3 regions of the Mycobacterium sp. E2327 genome follow, and region 3 is predicted to be linked to each of the others. Evidence: predicted binding sites of a transcription regulator. Region 3 holds the regulator's gene; each other region holds the start of a gene.
The links. The regulator LexA, encoded in region 3, represses DNA repair genes until DNA is damaged. The targets are predictions, from matches to a motif close to CGAACANNTGTTCG.
Positions count from the first base shown of each region.

Region 1 (3,272 bases), on a different contig from region 3:
CGCCCGACGGGGAGCCCGGGAAGAAGCCGGGGCCCAGGAAGACGAATGCGCCGTGGCTGTATCCGGCGCTCAGGGGTTCGACGCGGATGCTGCACGGATTGTTGCCGTCGGGCCCGACGATCACGATGTTGTTGCTGTACCGCAGGTACTCGCTGTCGCCGTTGGACGCGCGCGCCTCGGGGGCCTGATAGTCGGCGAGCGCGTCGGCGACCTGGTCGGGGGAGCCGGTGCACTGGTAGCGCGTGCCGTTCACGTCGCGGGAGTACTCGTGGTAATGGCTCGCGATGTAGGACCCGATGTCCTTCTGCTCCAAGATGATTCCGAAGACCAGGCAGGCGATTGCGGCGACGGCCAGCGCCCCGGAGATCAGGAACAGGCGGTTGCGGCTCACGGGCGCCACCGGCTCTCGGTGTGCACCACCACGCCGCCCGACTCCAGCGGGTACAGATGCCAGGTCTGCCAGTGCCATCCGGCGCCGTCGGGCTCGGCGGCCAGGGCGGTCAGCGCGGCGTCGTCGCCGGGGAACGTGCCGCCGAGCCAGCCCGGTTGCCGCGCACAGCGTTCGCGCAGCTCGCCGGCCAGCCGGCGGAAGCTCGCCTCCTCGTGCGTCTCGGTGCGGGACCGCAGCCGGTAGCCGGGGGCGTCGGTGCGCCGCGGCAGGTCGCCGCCGATGCCGCGGGCGGTACACGAAACCTGTTCGGAGAACTGGCCTTTCGCGTGCTCGACCGCGACCACGTGCGATGCGCCCAGCACGCCGAGCAGCAGCGCGCCGCCGTCCGGATGCTCCAGCGAACAGGTGGCGAGCGGCGCCGGCGCGGGCGCGTTGAGCGCGAGCCCCAGCCGTTCCCCGGACACGTCCGCCGGAGTCACGGCGAGCTGATGGAGGGGCACCGAGGCGGTCCTATGGCGAGGAGGGTGGGGGCGCGGGGTAGACGGTCAGCTCCCCGGGCACGACGGACTTGCCCGTCGAAACCTCCCAGGGCATGTCCGGTGCCCAGCGCTCGAACGACAGCAGGGCGCTCTCGTTGGCGTTGGTGCAGTCGAGGAATTCCATCTCGCCGCCGGCGGGCAGGCCGGTGGTGCCCTCGGTGGTGTAGGACGCCCGGCCGCGCTCGGTCTCGTGGAAGGCCACGCCGTCGATGACGTACTGGTCACCGGGCTGCAGAGTGAGGTCCTTGCGGGTGACCCACATGGCCAGCTCCAGGCGCCCGTCGTCCTCTTCGACGCTCAGCCAGATCGGCTGGTCGCCGCCCTCCAGGAGGTGCTCCCACCACACGAACGGCCCCTCGCGGAACGTCACCGAGCCGCGCACCACGAGGTCGACGCCGCCGTAGCTGACGATCGCGCCGGGGCCGAGTTGGCGGGGCCCGAACTGCGGCATGGCGTTGAACGACAGCGGGTCGGAGCGCCCCCGCGGCGGGGCCGGCTTCTTGGGTCGCCGCAAAGCGATGACCAGCACCACGATCGACGCGATGAACAGCACCGCCGCCAGGACGAGCAGGACTGTTCCCACGCTGAACCTTCCGTTGCCACAGGGCTAGAGCGAACGTGGGCTATAAGTTAACAGCTTTTACCCGAGGGCAGCGTGTCCTACCGGATGCCGTCGGTGTCGCCGGTTAGGCTCTCGAACAGCTGTTCGTACGAAGGAGCCGGCAATGCGCGTGATGGGCGTCGACCCGGGGCTGACCCGATGCGGCCTGGCGGTTGTGGAGACCGGTGGGGGGCGCAAGGTCGTCGCGCTCGACGTCGACGTGGTGCGCACCGGCTCGGACGCGCCGCTGACCAAGCGGTTGCTGGCCGTCAGCGATGCCGTCGAGCACTGGCTGGACACCCACCGGCCGGACGTGGTGGCCATCGAGCGGGTGTTCTCCCAGCACAACGTGTCGACCGTGATGGGCACCGCGCAGGCCGGCGGCGTGGTCGCGCTGGCGGCGGCCAGGCGCGGCATCGACGTGCACTTCCACACCCCCACCGAGGTGAAGGCCGCGGTCACCGGCAACGGGTTCGCCGACAAGGCGCAGGTCACCACGATGGTCACCAAAATCCTTGCGCTGCAGGCCAAACCGACGCCGGCCGACGCGGCCGACGCGTTGGCGTTGGCGATCTGCCACAGCTGGCGCGCGCCGATGATCGCCCGGATGGCCGCCGCCGAGGCCCTCGCCGCGCAGCAACGGCACGCCTACCGGGCCAAGTTGGCGGCGACGCGCAAGGCGGCCGCCCGATGATCGCGTCGGTGCGCGGCGAGGTGCTCGAGGTGGCGCTCGACCACGTCGTGATCGAGGCGGCCGGCGTCGGCTACCGGGTCAACGCGACGCCGTCGACGCTGGCGACGCTGCGGCAGGGCAGCGAGGCCCGGCTGATCACCGCGATGATCGTGCGCGAGGACTCGATGACGCTGTACGGGTTCACCGACGCGCAGACCCGCGACCTGTTCCTGACGCTGCTGTCGGTGTCGGGGGTGGGGCCGCGGCTGGCGATGGCGACGCTGGCGGTGCACGACGCCGCCACGTTGCGCCAGGTCCTGCACGACGGCGACGTCGCCGCGCTGACCCGGGTGCCCGGCATCGGCAAGCGCAGCGCCGAGCGGATGGTGCTGGAGCTGCGCGACAAGGTCGGGGCCGTGGCCGCGACCAACGGGGCGCCGCTCGTCAACGGCCACGCGGTGCGCAGCCCGGTGGTGGAGGCGCTGGTCGGCCTGGGCTTCGCCGCCAAGCAGGCCGAGGAGGCCACCGACAAGGTGCTGGCCGGCGATCACGAGGCGACCACGTCCAGCGCGCTGCGGGCCGCCCTGTCCCTGCTGGGTAAGTCGCGATGACGCGCGCCGGCGACGATGCAGAGCGGAGCGATGAGGAGGAGCGGCGCAAATGACCGACGACTTCTCCGACCGCGACGTCTCGCCGGCGCTGACCGTCGGCGAGGGCGACATCGACGTCAGCCTGCGGCCCCGCTCCCTGCGGGAGTTCATCGGGCAGTCGCGGGTGCGCGAGCAGCTGCAGCTGGTCATCGAGGGGGCCAAGAACCGCGGCGGCACACCGGATCACATCCTGCTGTCCGGTCCGCCGGGGCTGGGCAAGACCTCGCTGGCGATGATCATCGCGGCGGAGCTCGGCTCGTCGTTGCGGGTGACGTCCGGTCCGGCGCTGGAACGCGCCGGCGACCTGGCCGCGATGCTGTCCAACCTGGTCGAGCACGACGTGTTATTCATCGACGAGATCCACCGCATCGCGCGGCCCGCCGAGGAGATGCTCTACCTGGCCATGGAGGACTTCCGG
Region 1 covers NZ_LZKE01000030.1:8,846-12,117, reverse strand. Annotated here, with positions in the region: gene A5712_RS03865 (DUF4247 domain-containing protein) at 1-391, opposite strand, end outside; gene A5712_RS03860 (DUF2617 family protein) at 388-891, opposite strand; gene A5712_RS03855 (DUF4178 domain-containing protein) at 902-1,513, opposite strand; gene ruvC (crossover junction endodeoxyribonuclease RuvC) at 1,656-2,225, shown strand; gene ruvA (Holliday junction branch migration protein RuvA) at 2,222-2,815, shown strand; gene ruvB (Holliday junction branch migration DNA helicase RuvB) at 2,865-3,272, shown strand, end outside.
Region 1: the regulator LexA is predicted to act here: its motif matches at 1,626-1,639, upstream of ruvC (crossover junction endodeoxyribonuclease RuvC).

Region 2 (3,272 bases), on a different contig from region 3:
CCGGGAGCCCGTAACGCTCGCGCGCGCCCGCCATGGTCAGCTGCCGCAGCCAGCTGTCCTCGGTGTGCCCGGCGGGCACGTCGAACGGCGGCAGCTGCGGCGCGATGAGCGCCAGCCCGAACGCGCACTGCTCGCCGAGCTCGGCGGCGGCCGTCACCGCATCGGGGCGCCAGGCGAACAAGCGGGCCATCTCGTCGCCGGAGCGCAGGTGTGAACCGCCCAGCGGGGCGAGCCACCCGGCGGCCGAATCCAGGGACTCCCGGGCCCGGATGGCGCCCATCGCCATGGCCAGCCGCCCGCGCGACGGATCCGCGAAATGCGCTGCGGTGGTGGCGACGACGCCGACGCCGAAGCGCGGCGCGATCCCGGCCAGCGCGGCGTTGCGTTCGTCGTCGAGCGGGTGACCGTGCCGGGTCAGCTCGACGCTGACCCGGTGCGCGCCGAACCGGTCCACCAGGTCGGCCAGCGCCCGCTCCGCCGCGTCCGGCCCGCCCTGGTAAAGCGCCTGGCGCACATGGCCTTTGCGGCAGCCGGTGAGGATGTGCCAGTGCCCGCCGGCGGCCTCGGTCAGCGCGTCGATGTCGTAGCGCGGCTTGCCCTTCTCCCCGCCGGCCAGGTGCGCCGCGGCCAGTTGCCGCGACAGCCGTCGGTACCCCTCCGGGCCGCGGGCCAACACCAGCAGGTGGGGGCCGGGCGGGTCGGGCTGCTCGGTGCGGGCGCCCGGCCCCAGCGAGAGTTCGGCGCCGAAGACGGTGGGCAGCTCGAGTTCGGCGGCCGCCTCGGCGAACCGCACCGCCCCGTACAGCCCGTCGTGGTCGGTCAGCGCCAGGGCGCGCAGGCCCAGCCGGGCGGCCTCCTCCACCATCTCCTCGGGGGTGCTGGCGCCGTCGAGGAAGCTGAACGCCGAGTGCGCGTGCAGCTCGGCATACGGGACGGAGGAGCGGGCCGGCCGGGTGTCGTCGGGCGGCTGATACGTCCCGCGCCTGCGCGACAACGGGGCGTCCTCGGGAGGATCCGCCGGCGCGCCGGCGTGGCGCGGCTTGCCGTCGAGCACCCGCTCCATTTCCGACCAGCTCAGCGGCCCGTTAAACCAACCCACGTCGCCGAGTCTACTCGAATGTATGTTCGATTTAACCCTGGCTCGTGACAACAGTTGTTAAACGGATCTTCAACTCCTAAACAAGGTCTTAACGCTGCGGGGCCTACCGGGCATAACCTGCCGCGCAGATACTGGTACAAGATCAAAATTCGACGGCGGGGACTGAGCATGGCGCAGGTGAAGACACTGGACACGGCGTTCCCCGATCAGCATGCCAGCCTGGCGATCGGGGCGGTCGCCATCGTGGACGGTCCGGCCCCCGATGACGAACTACTGAAAGATCTGCTGGCGCAACGACTTCCGTCGATTCCGCGGTGCACGCAGGTGCTGCGAACCCAGGACTTCGAGTGGATGGACTGCCCGGGGCTCGATTTCGCCCATCACGTGCGCCGGGTGGCGGTTCGGCGACCGGGCGATGACGCCGAATTGTCGCGGGCCATCGCCCATGCCCTGGAGCGCCCCCTCGACCTGGACCGTCCGCTGTGGGAGTGCTGGGTCATCGAGGGGCTGCGCGGCAACCGGTGGGCGATCCTGATGAAGGTCCATCACTGGCTGGCCGACGGCCACTCCGCCGCCCACCTGCTCACCCGGCTTTGCGACGACGCCGAGCGCGACACGTTCGCCAATCACGCGGGCCCGAAGGGGATTTCGCCGACGCAGGACGACAAGCGCGGCTGGGTCGACGCGCTCGGGCGGGCTGCGGGGCTGGCGGACTCCCTCGTCGGGGCGATATGGCCGGCGGCGCGGCCCGCGGTCGGCGCGGTCACCACCATGCGTAAGTACGGCACCGTGCGGGTGCCGCGCGCCGACGTCGACCGCGTGTGCCGCAAATTCGGGGTGACCGTCAACGACGTTGCCCTCGCGGCCATCACTGAGGGCTTCCGCACGATGCTGCTGGGCCGCGGCGAACAACCGCGGGCCGATTCGCTGCGCACGCTGGTGCCGATGCCGATGCGATCGGCCATGCTGCCGTATCTGCCCGTCGAGCACGAGGACCCCGTGCAGCTGTTGCGGGCGGTGCACGACCTTTGGAAAGCCCAGAAGGCCGAGCACACCGACGAGCCCGGCCTCGTCGAGTCGGCGCTCAACATGTTGCCGACGATGTTGCGCAGCAACGTGATACAACTGCTGGCGCGGCTGCCGCAACGCGCGACCGTGACGCTGGCGACCAACGCGCCGGGTCCCCGCCACCAGCTGCGGCTGATGGGCCGGACGTTGGAGCGCTTCCTGCCGATTCCCCCGACCGCCGTGCGGCTGAGCACCGGGGTGGGCGTGCTCAGCTACGGCGACGAGGTGGTGTTCGGCATCACCGGCGAATACGACGCCGCGGCCGACGTCAAGCGGCTGGCCGCCGGCATCGAACTGGGTGTGGCGCGGCTGGTCGCGCTGAGCCAGGACTCGGTGTTGCTGTTCAGCAAGGACCGCCGGCGCAGGAGCAAGGCCCGCGCGTTTCCGAACCGGTCGCTGCGGGCGCACCCGTCGTCGCTGCGCTGACCCGGACCCGGTGGCCGTGGTCACCGTGAGAGGGTGGATCGGTGCCCACCTTGGAGCCGGTCACCATCGACCCTCGCCGTCACGACGCGGTGCTGTTCGACGCCGCGTTGGGGTCGACCGACGTACTGGTGGGTCGGCTGCACGACGTGGGCGTCGATACCGGCGGCTTTTCGTCGAGCGACGAGCTCGGGCGTGCGGGCGTGCGGCCGGGCCGGAGCGTCGTCATCGCGGGCGACGCGGCCGTCGTCCGGGCGGCGCGCGAGCACGGGTTCGCGTTGGTCATCGGTGTCCGCCCGGCGGTTGACGCCGACGCGGTCGTCGACGACCTCGACCAGATCGCTGTGCGCACCGGGGACCGCCGGATGTCGGAGCTGCCGGACGCGCTGGAGGCGCTCGACGCCCTGGCCGCCCGCGGGCCGGCCGTGTTCTACGACTTCGACGGCACGCTGTCCGAGATCGTCAACGACCCGGACGCCGCGAGGCCGGTCGCCGGCGCCGTCGAGGCGCTGGGGAAGCTGGCCGCGCAGTGCCCGGTGGCGGTGCTGTCCGGACGCGACCTCGCCGACGTGACGCAGCGCCTGGGCGTGCCCGGCATCTGGTATGCCGGCAGCCACGGCTTCGAACTGACCGCCCCCGACGGGACACACCACCAGAACGAGGACGCGGCGGCGGCCGTGCC
Region 2 covers NZ_LZKE01000251.1:24,729-28,000, forward strand. Annotated here, with positions in the region: gene A5712_RS28730 (error-prone DNA polymerase) at 1-1,099, opposite strand, end outside; gene A5712_RS28735 (wax ester/triacylglycerol synthase domain-containing protein) at 1,268-2,593, shown strand; gene otsB (trehalose-phosphatase) at 2,635-3,272, shown strand, end outside.
Region 2: the regulator LexA is predicted to act here: its motif matches at 1,115-1,128, upstream of A5712_RS28730 (error-prone DNA polymerase).

Region 3 (3,272 bases):
CTTCATCGGTCTCCCGCGAGTCGATCACCCGGGAATCCGGATGGCGGCAGAACGGACAGTGCATGACCGCTCCTTCGCCGTGCTCACCTGCGGGGCCGCAGAACACCCCGAGCGTACCGCGACGCTGGTGTCAGCCGACCGGCGCGATCAGCGTCTGGCCGGCGGCCAGCGCCGGCGAGTTCAGGTCGTTGAGCTCGCGGATCCGATCGGCGACCTGGCGGGCCGGCGCTTCCGGCGCCACCCGGTGGGCGACGTCCTGCAGGGACTCGCCGGGCTCAACCCGCACGACGGCCAGCCGATCCGGCACGGCGGCGGCCGATCCCCCGGAGTCGCCGTTGACCGCCTGCCCGAAGTTGGCGACCAGCCCCAGCCACAGGGTGATGACCCCGGCGACCAGCGCCAGCCCCAGCGTCGTGGCCAGCGTGACGGGACGCCTGCGATGCGGGGCGACGGACATCGCGACGCCGGTGCCGTGGTAGCGCAGCGGCGTGCCGGCCGGCCTGGACGGGCCGGGCCGGCGCGAGCCGGTCAGCCCGTCCCGCCCTGGGTAGAGCCCCGGCACCGGCCCGTTGACCGGGCGGCGAACGCTGCTGGTACGCGGCGAGACGGTGTAGGTGATTGTCATCTTGCGTTCCTCCGGTCAGTTGTTCTCGCTCGTGTGTTCGACTATATCGCTCGTATGTTCGATGACCGAACATTTGAGCGAAGCGTGTCGAGCAAGCAAAACGCTAGACCGCACCACCGACAGATCCGGAAGCGCGACCTCTGACATGCAGCACAGGTACCCGATCCCCGCAAAAGTTACACACATGTGATTCAGCAGCTATAGGGTCTTGACGCCCCGGCCCAAGGGCCTTTGGGCCCCGGCGACACGCCAGTCGAACACATGTTTGATTCTTGGCCGCCCTCCCGCTACATTCAACCCATGAGCGACAGCAACGACACTCCCTCGATCAGCTCATCCGTCGATTCATCGCTGACCGAACGGCAGCGCACCATCCTGAACGTCATCCGCGAGTCGGTCACCACCCGCGGCTATCCCCCGAGCATCAGGGAAATCGGCGACGCCGTCGGCCTGACGTCGACGTCGTCGGTGGCCCACCAGCTACGCACGCTGGAGCGCAAGGGCTACCTGCGCCGCGACCCGAACCGGCCGCGGGCCGTGGACGTCCGCGGCAGCGAGGAAACCACCGAGGCGGCGCCCGTCACCGACGTCGCCGGCTCGGACGCGCTGCCGGAACCCAGCTACGTGCCGGTGCTCGGGCGCATCGCCGCCGGCGGACCGATCCTCGCCGAGGAGGCCGTCGAGGACGTCTTCCCGCTGCCTCGCGAGCTGGTCGGCGAGGGCACCCTGTTCCTGCTCAAGGTCGTGGGCGACTCGATGGTCGAGGCGGCGATCTGCGACGGCGACTGGGTGGTGGTGCGCCAGCAGCACGTCGCCGACAACGGCGACATCGTCGCCGCCATGATCGACGGCGAGGCCACCGTCAAAACCTTCAAGCGCGCCGGCGGTCAGGTGTGGCTGATGCCGCACAACCCGGCATTCGACCCCATACCGGGCAACGACGCGACCGTGCTCGGCAAGGTCGTCACCGTGATCCGCAAGGTGTAGCGGCCGGCTCAGTCGGCTTTGATGAAGCCGTTGGCCTGCGCGACTTCCTCACTGGCCAACCAGATTTCGGCCAGCGTGTCGTGGTAGAGCTCGCTGCCCGGGGTGTAGTACAGCCCGAAGCGGGCGCTGGCCTTGATCGGGTAGCCGTCGGGCGCCTGGTAGGGATCCTCCAGTGGCAGGTGGATCGTCGGGCGCCCACCGGCGGCCGGGGCGGCGTTGGTCGCAGCGGCCGCCGATTCCGGCACGTCTTCCTCGTCCGTGGCCGCGTGGCGCCCGGTTCGGGGCTCCGTCGCCCCTAGCGCCCCCGCGGCGGCCGCGGCGTCGGCGACGGCGTCGGTGGCGCCGTCCGGGGGTTCCGGCTCGGGATAGTCGGCGTCCGGTTCCTCGGCAACCGGCACCTCACCCACGTAGGCGGCTTCCGGCGGGGTGCGGGGAACCGCGACGTCCGGGTAGCCGGGATCGGCGTACTCGTCGTCTTCGTAGCCGGGCAGGTATTCGGTGCCCGTGTAGTCGACGTCCTCGGCGGCGACCTCGGGGTATCCGGCCTCCGCCTCGGGGACGTCGTCGTAGCCGGCCTCCGCCAGCGTCGCCCCAGAGGCGAGCGGGATGGAATCGGTGTCCACCGCGTCGGGGTCTTCGTCCGCGTCGGCGGCCCCGGCGTCGGCCCCGCGGGTCCAACTGACTCGCGGCGCCGGCCCGGCATCGTCCGGAAGCTGATGCTCCGGCTGCTCCAGGCCGAACGGGGCGTAGTCGGTGGCCGCCTCCGCGTCGTCGTGGCCCCAGTGGCCGTTGCCCGGAGCGTCGTAGCCGGCGGCGGCCAGGTCGCGCTCGGGCTCGTAGGCCCCGGTGTCGCCGGCGCCGCGCCGACGCCGGCGGCGGCGCCAGGTGAACGCCAGCAGCACCGCGAGCAGGATCAGCAGCAGAATCGGGATCGCGGCCAGCAGCCACCACCATTGCCAGGTGAACTTCTTGGCGTGCGAGGGCATCGCCGCGGTGCTCGGCTGGTTCTGCCCGGACACCTGCAGGCCCGACAGCAACGGAGCCAGGTTGGACGGGTCGGTGCTGAACGAGTTCTTCGCCCGGTTCCAGGAGATCTTGCCGCCGGTGAACTGCTGCGACACCACGTCGCCGTCCACGGCCTGGTCGCCAACCGGGGCGCCCAGCTTGCCGCTCGGACCGCGCAGCTTGTCCCACGCGGCCTTCATCGCGCCGCGCACGACGAACGCGCCGTGGTCGGAGGTCCAGAAGATGACCGGCTTGTCGGCCGCGGCGAACGTGGCGATCCGGCTGGCCGGGCCGATGCCGCCGTCGGCCTCGTTGGCGGTGGGGAAACCCAGGTCGCTGCCGGCCGGGCCGCCCAGCGACTCGTACTTGGCGAGGATGTCGGTCTCGAGGGCGTTGGCCCCGGTGGCCGGGCTGAAGAACACCTTCCCGTTGGCGAAGTTCTGCGCGACCCCGTCGCCGCCGATGGGATACGACCCGCCCTGCTTGGCGCCCAACGGGCCGCCGGCGCCGCCGGCCGCGCGCCAGGCCATGTTGATGGCCGCGTTCGGATCGATGGCTACCTGCAGGCCCTTGAGCTGGTCGGCCAGCGTCGCCGGGTTGGTGGTGAACTCCTTGGTTTTCCTGTTCCAGGAGATCTCGCCGCCGCTGAACTTCT
Region 3 covers NZ_LZKE01000141.1:26,859-30,130, reverse strand. Annotated here, with positions in the region: gene nrdR (transcriptional regulator NrdR) at 1-64, opposite strand, end outside; gene A5712_RS16760 (LysM peptidoglycan-binding domain-containing protein) at 131-625, opposite strand; gene lexA (transcriptional repressor LexA) at 926-1,612, shown strand; gene A5712_RS16750 (LGFP repeat-containing protein) at 1,621-3,272, opposite strand, start outside.